DNA from 3 places in the Flocculibacter collagenilyticus genome. Region 2 is predicted to be linked to each of the others. Evidence: predicted binding sites of a transcription regulator. Region 2 holds the regulator's gene; each other region holds the start of a gene.
The links. Region 2 encodes sigma-54, which starts transcription at its own class of promoters, with help from an activator protein. Its sites were predicted from a motif close to GTTGGCACGNNNNTNGNNT; they were not measured.
Positions count from the first base shown of each region.

Region 1: a site for sigma-54 is predicted at 2,185-2,203, ahead of HUU81_RS04495 (DUF883 domain-containing protein). Genes of this name have one in related genera too.
Region 3: a site for sigma-54 is predicted at 1,644-1,662, ahead of HUU81_RS05310 (flagellar hook-length control protein FliK). Genes of this name have one in related genera too.

Region 1 covers NZ_CP059888.1:1,013,474-1,016,759, forward strand. Annotated here, with positions in the region: gene HUU81_RS04480 (lysine N(6)-hydroxylase/L-ornithine N(5)-oxygenase family protein) at 1-665, shown strand, start outside; gene HUU81_RS04485 (hypothetical protein) at 808-1,080, opposite strand; gene HUU81_RS04490 (hypothetical protein) at 1,077-1,586, opposite strand; gene HUU81_RS04495 (DUF883 domain-containing protein) at 1,595-1,942, opposite strand; gene HUU81_RS04500 (BON domain-containing protein) at 2,802-3,286, opposite strand, start outside.
Region 2 covers NZ_CP059888.1:3,426,370-3,429,655, reverse strand. Annotated here, with positions in the region: gene lptA (lipopolysaccharide transport periplasmic protein LptA) at 1-42, shown strand, start outside; gene lptB (LPS export ABC transporter ATP-binding protein) at 90-815, shown strand; gene HUU81_RS15205 (RNA polymerase factor sigma-54) at 851-2,341, shown strand; gene hpf (ribosome hibernation promoting factor) at 2,369-2,656, shown strand; gene ptsN (PTS IIA-like nitrogen regulatory protein PtsN) at 2,677-3,126, shown strand; gene rapZ (RNase adapter RapZ) at 3,247-3,286, shown strand, end outside.
Region 3 covers NZ_CP059888.1:1,207,622-1,210,907, forward strand. Annotated here, with positions in the region: gene fliI (flagellar protein export ATPase FliI) at 1-1,154, shown strand, start outside; gene fliJ (flagellar export protein FliJ) at 1,161-1,604, shown strand; gene HUU81_RS05310 (flagellar hook-length control protein FliK) at 1,791-3,286, shown strand, end outside.

The DNA of each region.
Region 1 (3,286 bases), 1.6 Mb from region 2:
TTATGCCGGATTATGTAAATGGCTTTTATCATCTTGATCAATCGATAAAAGATCGTGAAGTATCGAGACAGAAATTAACCAGTGACGGTATTACTTCTGCATGCCTAAAAGAGTTATATCAACAGCTTTACCACGATCGGTACGTACTTAGAAAACCAGCTTGGTGGACAATTCAACCAAACCGCAGCTTAACGGGCATGCTAAGCAATAGTGAAGGTTACCAGTTAGAAGTACAGCATGGTCAAACGCACCACGTAAGCCATATTCATGCTGATATTGTGATTTTTTGCACTGGCTTTGAACGATGCATTCCTCAGTGCCTTAAGCATATAGAGCCAAGTTTAACGTTAGCCGATTTGAAAAATCCAAGCCTTACACCAGATTTTTATATTAAGAACTATGCTGATCAAATTTCTCATAGCCATGGTAGCGATAACCGTATTTATATGGTGAATGCAGGGAAAAGCTCGCACGGCATTGCAGAACCACAGCTAAGTTTAGCCGCATGGCGTGCAGCTAAAATAATCAACAGCGTACACGGTAGTGATTTATATCAGTTAGCTGAAGAGGAGAATTTGATTGATTGGGGATTACCTAGCCAAGACCTTGCCGCTAATGCGGAGTTAACCGCTCATGAAGACTCATGTGCAGTGCATTATATGTAAAAGAAACTCTGCCTCTTAAGTTCGTCTAAGCGCTTTTGCTCTTTGCTCTTGCTCGTTTACTTGGAGCCATCAAACTACACTTGTCGCGGTGTGAGCAAAAAGCGTTTAGATAGAATACAAATAAACATGAAAGGTTACGCGCCTAGCTAGCTAGTCGCATTAAAGAAATCACTCTAAAAATCTGTGTAGTCCAAGATGTTCCAGAATGCTCTTGTTGATTCGACATCAGTCCACGTATACAGCCTATGCCGAAAAACAATGCAATTGTGCTTGGTTTACGTAATTGAGTATACAGTTTAGATTTTACAACACGTTTTTGCCTATCAAGCGCTAGGCAATGAGTTTCATACGTTTCACTGAGCGCTTTAACTTCTTGTTGCTCTTTGCCAATCAACCAGCTCGATAATAAAGTCATGACTGAGATTCCTCCTTCGGTTGGTGAGAAAATACCGAGTCGAGTGTTCGGGTAATGCTAATTTCAGATGTTAAGCTATGGATCGTTGATTTTAGCCACCAAAGGACAATGGTATTGACTCCGATGATCGCTAAACCTGTTAACGTCCAATGTAATCCGGCTTGAATTAACCCGTAGGTAGCAAACACATTTACGCCAATCCATAAACAAGTAAACACCGCGAAAAAAGCTAGTGCGACCATCAGTGTCGAGGCCAATGCTCGCAAAGACAATCGACAATCGGCAGCTAGCAAATTACTGCCAGCTACCCACCGATCGCGATATTGTTGCCACAGGGTTTCTAATGATGCTAAAAGCGATGATAACGGATCAGGTTCAGCTAATTGAGTAATAGAGCGCTGTTCTATTGTCTCAGCAGTATCTGCAATACTTGCGTTATGCTGGCCAGCAGGAATATCAGGCTCAGTGTGGGCAGCTGAATTTTTCTTAGGATCCGTTGGGCTCATCTAACTACCTACTTCTTAGAAAATAAGCTAGTTAATAATGCACCTGCTGCAAACGCAATACCAACTGTTGCCACAGGGTTTTTGCTTGCAAAAGTGCGTACTTTTGATTTCTGCCAGTTTTGTTGAAGTTCATGCTGCTTTTCAGTTAATGCATGTGCAGATTGGCTTGCTGCATTACGAACAGACTCTTCGGTATTATGAGCACGAGCGGCTAAATTATCGATAGTTTCATGCAATGCACTTGTAACACGGTCAGTGAAGAAATCTTCGTGCGCAGCGTTAGCGGTTGCTGGGTTTGCTGCACTGTTTTTAGTGTTAGTACTATTCGATTTGTTAGGGTTTGCTTGGCTTGCCATGATGGCCTCCTCTGTCTACTATTTCTAGGTATAGCCTCTACAAATAGCTAAGCTATTGATATTGAACTATGTCCCGCTTAGTTTCTAAAAACGTATATTTTGAGTATAGTCTTGATGAAAAAACGCGTATGACTATTTAATATTCAGTAATAATTTTATTACTAGTGTAAGCAATTCATCTCACGTTTTACTCAAGTGCTGTGTTATTCCAATTAGTACAACAGCAGCAGTTACATTATATAGAGCAATGGCTGTGCCAATAATTTAATCCTTTAAAATCAATAGGTTGTGTTTTCGTGTTGTTTTGTTAAGTGAACACACATGAAACAATTTCGGTAAGTGAGTAAAATTTACACATTAGATGGTTGATTAACTAGATTGATTACTAGATTAATTAACTAGGGCTAGTTACTTAAAAAGTAATTGGTGGGGATTGCTAATGGCAGCGCTTATCACTTTCTTAACATAAAAAATGCATAAGTGATATCGCCTAACAAATCACAAACAGACGTCAGTTATTTTATTGCTAGGTATATAGGGTGTGAGGATAGCGAAAGGTCTTGGTAACGTTAGTTGGTAAACACACTATGGTTTTCAGTCGCAGGTAACTTTAGTTTGGTTTAACATGTTGAAAAACAGGGGAAAGTAAATACGAAAAAGAGCCAGCGAATGCTGGCTCTTTCGATAGGAATGATTGAAACAACCATTCACTCACTACAATTAATCAAAACCATTCACCTAACAGGATGCGGTAGTTTTCCGTTATGTGTTTGTGAATTAACTAATTGTATTCCTCGTTTCATTAAACATACAGCGTATGTGTAGGTAGTTTTGTGATTAACTTACTATCTGAATAAAATTATTCAATAACGTTAATTTTATCAATCACACGTTTTACGTCGTTCGTATTTTCAGCAATAGTAACCGCTAGGTCGCGCTCTGCGCTTGAATTAACTTCACCTTTAAGGATTACTATGCCCTTATTAGAACTTACGTCAATGCCAGTGCCACTTACGTTTGAATCTAGCAACAAGCGTGTTTTAACTACAGTTGTTACTTTTGAATCAGTTAATGATTGAACAAAATCACTTTTTTTATCTTTATTGTTGTTTAGTACTGTTAAGTTATTTTCAACAGACTTAACGCCATCAAGACCTTCGATTAACTCTTCTGCAAGAGCCTTATCAACATCACTTTCTACTTTACCTGTAAGGTAAACTTTACCGTCTTTAACATCTGTATTAATGTCAAAAGAATTCAGGTTAGTATTTAACAATAAGGTGGTTTCTGCTTTACCATCAATCCATGCATCATGAGCTGTTTTCTCCCAGCTGTTTGCTTTGT
Region 2 (3,286 bases):
AACAAGGAAGCACCTGAAGAGTCGAAAATTGAAACGCCATAACTTTTGATGAAAATTGAGAAAAGTTTACGAAACAAATAAGTGAATCAATGACAATATTATCAGCACAAAATCTGGCAAAAAGTTACAAAGGTCGTCAAGTTGTTCGCGATGTAAGTATCGATGTTGCAGCTGGCAGCATAGTTGGCTTGTTAGGGCCGAACGGAGCAGGTAAAACAACTACATTTTATATGATTGTGGGGTTGGTACCATCTGATCGGGGGCGCATTGTGCTTGCAGACCAAGATTTAACATTGGAACCAATGCATGCAAGAGCACGAGAAGGCATTGGCTATTTGCCGCAAGAAGCATCTATTTTCAGAAAACTTAGCGTTTATGACAATATCATGGCCATTTTGCAAACTCGCCGCGATTTAACCCGAATAACGCGCGAAGAAGCGCTAGATGGGTTGTTAGAAGAATTCAATATTGGTCACATTCGCGATAGCCTAGGCATGAGCTTGTCTGGCGGAGAGCGTCGTCGTGTAGAAATTGCTCGTGCATTGGCCGCTAATCCCAAATTTATTTTATTGGATGAGCCGTTTGCAGGGGTCGACCCAATTTCAGTATTAGACATCAAAAAGATTATCCAGCATTTAAAGAATAAAGGCATTGGAGTATTAATTACTGATCACAATGTACGAGAAACACTAGACGTGTGTGAGCATGCATACATTGTGAGCCATGGTGAATTAATTGCGAATGGTACACCTGAGCAAGTGTTAGCAAATCAGACCGTAAGAGATGTATACCTAGGTGAGCAATTCACGCTATAGTTAAGTTAATTAGTTAAAGGAATTTATCGGATTTTATGAGGCAGTCTTTACAGTTAAAAATTGGTCAACAGTTGACCATGACCCCACAATTGCAACAGGCTATTCGTCTCTTGCAATTATCGACGTTAGATTTGCAACAAGAAATTCAAGAAGCCTTAGACAGTAATCCACTCCTTGAAGTGGAAGAAGATCATGGCTCATCGCCTGAACAAGTGAGCGACAGCAACGACGGAACCACCAAACAAGATGCCAATGGTGAAGCTGAAGACATGACGTTTTCAGAGGTAAAAGAAATGGATACAACGGAAGCGGTTCAACAAGAGAATATGTCGGACGAGCTGCCTGTTGATAGTTCATGGGATGAGTATATTAGTGCAGCGCCGGTGGCGTCAGTGTCTGGTGCTAGCGACAATGATGATATGGTTTTTCAAGGTGAAACGACCGATAATATTCAAGATCATATTTTATGGCAAGTTAGGCTAACCCGGTTTAGCCCTACAGATGAAACGATCGCCATGGCGATAATTGAAGCGATTGACGATTCAGGCTATTTATCAGTTACTACAGAAGATATTCTGAATAGCTTAGGCGATGACGATGTAGAGCTTGATGAGGTTGAAGTAGTACTAAAGCGTATTCAATTAATGGACCCATTAGGTGTGGGAGCCCGCAGTTTAAAAGAATGTATGCTGATTCAGTTAGGTCAATTTAGCAACGATACGCCTTATTTGTCTGACGCAAAAACCATTGTGAACGAATATATCGATTTATTAGGTAATCGTGACTATCGTACTTTACAAAGAAAGACTAAGCTTAAAGAGCATCAGCTAAAAGAGGTTATGCAACTTATCCATAGCCTTAATCCAAGGCCAGCCAGTGCGGTGATTACTGAACAACCGCAATATGTTATTCCAGACGTATCAGTCGTGAAGAAAAAAGGCCGTTGGATTGTAGAATTAAATCCAGACTCAATGCCGAAAGTTACTATTAACCAGCAATACGCGGCGTTGTCTAAAACCAGTAAGTCATCTACGGATACGCAATTTATTCGTTCTCATTTACAAGATGCAAAATGGTTTATCAAAAGTTTGGAAAGTAGAAACGATACCTTACTCAAAGTTGCGAATTGTATTGTGCAGCAGCAACAGGCATTTTTTGAGTATGGTGACGAGGCCATGAAGCCAATGGTATTGAACGATGTGGCAGAAATGGTAGATATGCATGAATCAACCATTTCACGTGTGACAACGCAGAAATATATGCATACACCACGCGGCATTTTTGAGCTTAAGTACTTTTTTTCAAGCCATGTAAGTACTGAAAACGGCGGCGAGTGTTCATCAACAGCGATCAGAGCGTTGATTAAAAAATTAGTCTCTGCAGAAAATGCGGCGAAGCCATTGAGTGATAGTAAGATTGCAGAAATTATGGCTGATCAAGGTATTAAGGTAGCAAGACGTACGATTGCGAAGTATCGTGAGTCTTTGTCTATCCCTCCATCTAACCAAAGAAAGAGCTTACTGTAAGCTCTTGATGAAAGAAGGAAAGTGCTTATGCAAATCAATTTAACTTGCCGTCACGTTAATGCCACTTCGTCGATAAAAGATTATGTAGATAATAAATTTTCCAAATTAGAGCGACATTTTGATCATATCAATAATGTTCACGTTATTTTGGATTCCGAAAAGTTAATGCAAAAAGCGGAAGCAAAACTCCATGTTAATGGCGGAGAGTTGTTTGCCACAGCCACTCACGACGATATGTATGCGGCGATAGATGGGTTGATTGACAAGCTAGACCGACAAGTCATTAAACATAAGGAAAAACTTTCAAGCCACTAAAAAAGAATAGTTATTGTAATATGTCTTTTAAAACTTTGATGTCTGAGGACTGCACAAAATGTGCAGTCCTTTTTAATAGCAAGAAACGTATTTTAGAGTACATTAGCCAATTGGCACACACTAAACTGCCTGATATTAGCCAACATGAAATTTTGGACAGTTTAATGGCAAGAGAAAAGCTAGGCAGTACCGGGATTGGTAAAGGAATTGCTATTCCCCATGGCCGCTTGAAGAATACGCAAAAAACGGTCGCAATTTTTTTAGTAAGTAAAAATCCGATCCAATACGACTCAATCGATCAAAAGCCAGTTGATGTATTTTTTGCACTGTTAGTACCCGAAGAGCAATGTAAAGAACATTTAAGTACGTTGTCAGCCGTTGCTAGCATGCTTGACGATAAAAGTATGGTGAAAAGATTGCGCAAAGCCGATACTGATCAAGAGTTATTTGAGATTATGACATCCAATTAGCCGTGCTGATACGTATTCAGTTATAGCTATTTTAGAGCGCTGTATTTAAATAGTCATAACCTTAGATTAAAGTAATTCAAAGAAAGAAGGTAAATTAACAATTAAGGTAGCTTAATTTTTATGAAAATTATCATTATTAGCGGTCGTTCTGGTTCAGGGA
Region 3 (3,286 bases), 1.8 Mb from region 2:
TGGTTGGCTTTAATGGGGAATATACGTATTTGATGCCTTGTGAAAATGTGCATGGTGTCTTACCCGGTGCGCGAGTTGTGCCGAAGGCTGGAAAATACGGTATTCCTGTTGGTATGGAGTTGCTAGGGCGGGTGGTTGATGGTTCAGGCAAGCCATTGGATGGAAAAGGCCCGTTAAATACAGAGCATCATGTTTCCCCGAAAGCAGAACCACTTAATCCATTAAATCGTAGACCTGTTAGTGACCCCTTAGATGTAGGTGTAAAGGCCATTAATGGCGTAATCACAGTAGGGCAAGGTCAGCGTATGGGGCTATTTGCCGGCAGTGGTGTAGGTAAGAGTGTGCTGTTAGGGATGATGACACGAGGTACCACGGCCGACGTGATTGTTGTTGGCTTGATTGGTGAACGTGGCCGCGAAGTAAAAGAATTTATTGAAGAAATTTTAGGTGAAGAAGGCAGAGCACGCTCAGTGGTGGTGGCGTCTCCAGCAGATAACTCGCCATTAATGCGCATTAGAGGATGTGAAACGGCGGTAACGATTGCCGAATATTTTCGTGATCAAGGACTAAATGTATTGCTGTTATTAGATTCGGTCACGCGGTATGCCATGGCACAACGTGAAATTGCATTAGCAGTGGGCGAGCCACCAGCAACAAAAGGTTATCCCCCCTCGGTATTTGCCAAACTACCGCAATTGATCGAACGAGCAGGCAATGGTGGTGAAGGACAAGGTTCGATTACAGGGTTTTATACGGTTCTGTCGGAAGGTGATGATTTACAGGATCCGGTAGCCGACGCTGCCCGAGCTATTTTAGATGGCCATATCGTGCTCTCTCGTCAACTTGCTGATGCTGGTCATTACCCTGCTATCGATATTGAAAAATCAATCAGCCGCGTAATGGCGCAAGTGACGAGTAAGGAACATCAATTACAGGCTAGAGCATTGAAGCAGTTCTATTCAATTTATCAACAAAATAGCGACTTAATATCTATTGGCGCTTACAGCCAAGGCTCAAACCCTCAACTTGATCATGCGATTAATATGATGCCCCAAATAAAGCAGTATTTAACTCAAGAAATGACAGATGTCATACCTTATGATGAAGCACTCGCAGGGTTAAACCAGCTTATTCCTTTAGCGCAACCTCAGTAGTAATTTATGGCTATTGAACAGTTAAAAACCGTTTTACAGGTAGAACAGGATAAGGAAGATAAGCTGGGAATCGATTTACGGCAAGCACAGCACCACCTGATTGACAACGAGCAAAAACTTGAAGGTATTCAACAATATCGCCTTGATTATATGAAGCAACTTCATTACAAAGCGCAACAAGGTATTGAAGGGAATTTTTATAATCAGTACCAAGCATTTATGAAAAAGTTAGACTCTGCATCTGAGCAGCAAATTAATGCCGTTAATACCGCAAAACGTGTTGTGGAACAACGCAAAGAGCTGTGGTTGAAGCAACAACAAAAACGCAAAGCACTTGAAATGCTGATTGAAAAGCATGAACTGGCAAAGCAAGAGCGGCTAGATAAAGCAGAACAACAAATGTTAGATGAAATTGCCACCAACCAGTTTATTCGAAATCAGAAGCGGTAACCGCTGCTTTCTTAATATTTTAAATCCATAAAAAATAAACTTGGCCTAGTTATTGAATGCTTCTGAGTACAGACGTTGGATATAGCTGTTTATCCACAAAAGAATAAGCGCACAGTTTAGATAGTAGAGTTAGGTTGCTGCTGATTTAGTAGCCATTCAATATACGAATACATTTGCGAGGCATCGATGAGAACACCCATGCACATACTGCCAGAGCCTATAGAAATGGAGGCTCCTAAAGCACCAAAGAAAGCGCCTGAACGAAATTCAGATGCTAATTCAGAGTTTAATTCAGTGATGCAACAGTCTCACCAAAGGCAACAACAGCAACAAATGGATGCAAAGCGTGAGGCAGCAACAAAACTTGCCGATGGCAGGCAAGAGCAACGCAATACAGACATTAGAAATGCCGCAGCAAGAAGCGAACAAGTGCGCAACGAGCAAGCTCGCAATAATGAAATTAATAATAAACAATTACAGAATGAAAAAGCACAAGCAAAGCAGAAGCAAGAGCAACGAATAGCGCAGCAAAAGCTTGAACAAAGCAATACATCGTCTGACCGTAAGGAGTACAGCACTGCGACCGAGCAGTCTAAAAGCGCGAGTGAAATAGACTCTTCATCGGAACATAAAAAAGATTTAACTCCGCACTCATCAAATGATGAGTCAGCTGCGCATGAGCCAGAGAACGATAAAAAGTCAGAAGCAACTAAGATACTCGCTATTATTGAAAGTGCTGCTGAGCAGCAATTCGAAGGTAAGGCTGGCGCTGCGCACTTTGATAAAGTAGCTTCTCAGGAAATAAATGGTGAGCAAAGCGCAGAAAAAAGCGCGTTTAATCCTGTCCAAAATATAATAAATGAGTCTGATGAAGCTGCAAATAACGCTAACGCGTTAGCGGAAAAAAATAATGGGATGTTAGCCGCAGAAGAGTTGGCTAAATTGAATCAACATACCTCTAAGTCAGTTGATGACGATGCTGATCCTATCGCTGATAAAGCTGCAACAAAAGAAAATGACTCCACAATTAGCGGCGCTCATGCTGCTAAAACAACTAACCCTGAGACACTATTAAGTAAAGCAACTCCGTCAACTAATGCAGAGCCTTTACAAGCTGAACAGTTACCAAAGAACGAAGATGCTGAATTAACGGCACTGATTGAGTCGACAAAAGCATTGTTAAGTAAGAACAGCCAAACCCTTAATGACATGGTTAATAGTGATAAAACAGCACCGAAAGCGTCATTGATTTCAACGAGCGTACATAAAGCAATAGATGAGTCAGCGGGCACTGGCTCAGATAAAGCACTAAGCTCAGCCTTGGAAAGCGCTCAGCGTCAGGACGATATGTCACTTGAAGATAAATTAGCAGCATTGAAAGCGGCAAACTCAAATGACCGCACGTTATCTATGAGCGAAATTAGTGATGGTCGTGTTTCTATTCCATCCATGCCAATTGAAGGGCCGAGTAAACCAAGAGTGCCGATTTTTGATGGCAACCCAATTCAGTTAGATGACGGGGCTTCGTTAAAGTATAAGGAAAAGGGTAGCCAAGCTGCAGAGTTAAAAGCGGGGGCCGAAAGTTCGGTAACGATTGCGAAGAACGAGCTACCGCCTGTAACAAAAGTACTCAATATTGCTGGTGACGCTGTAAATGGCACGACGACTAATGGCAGTGTAAA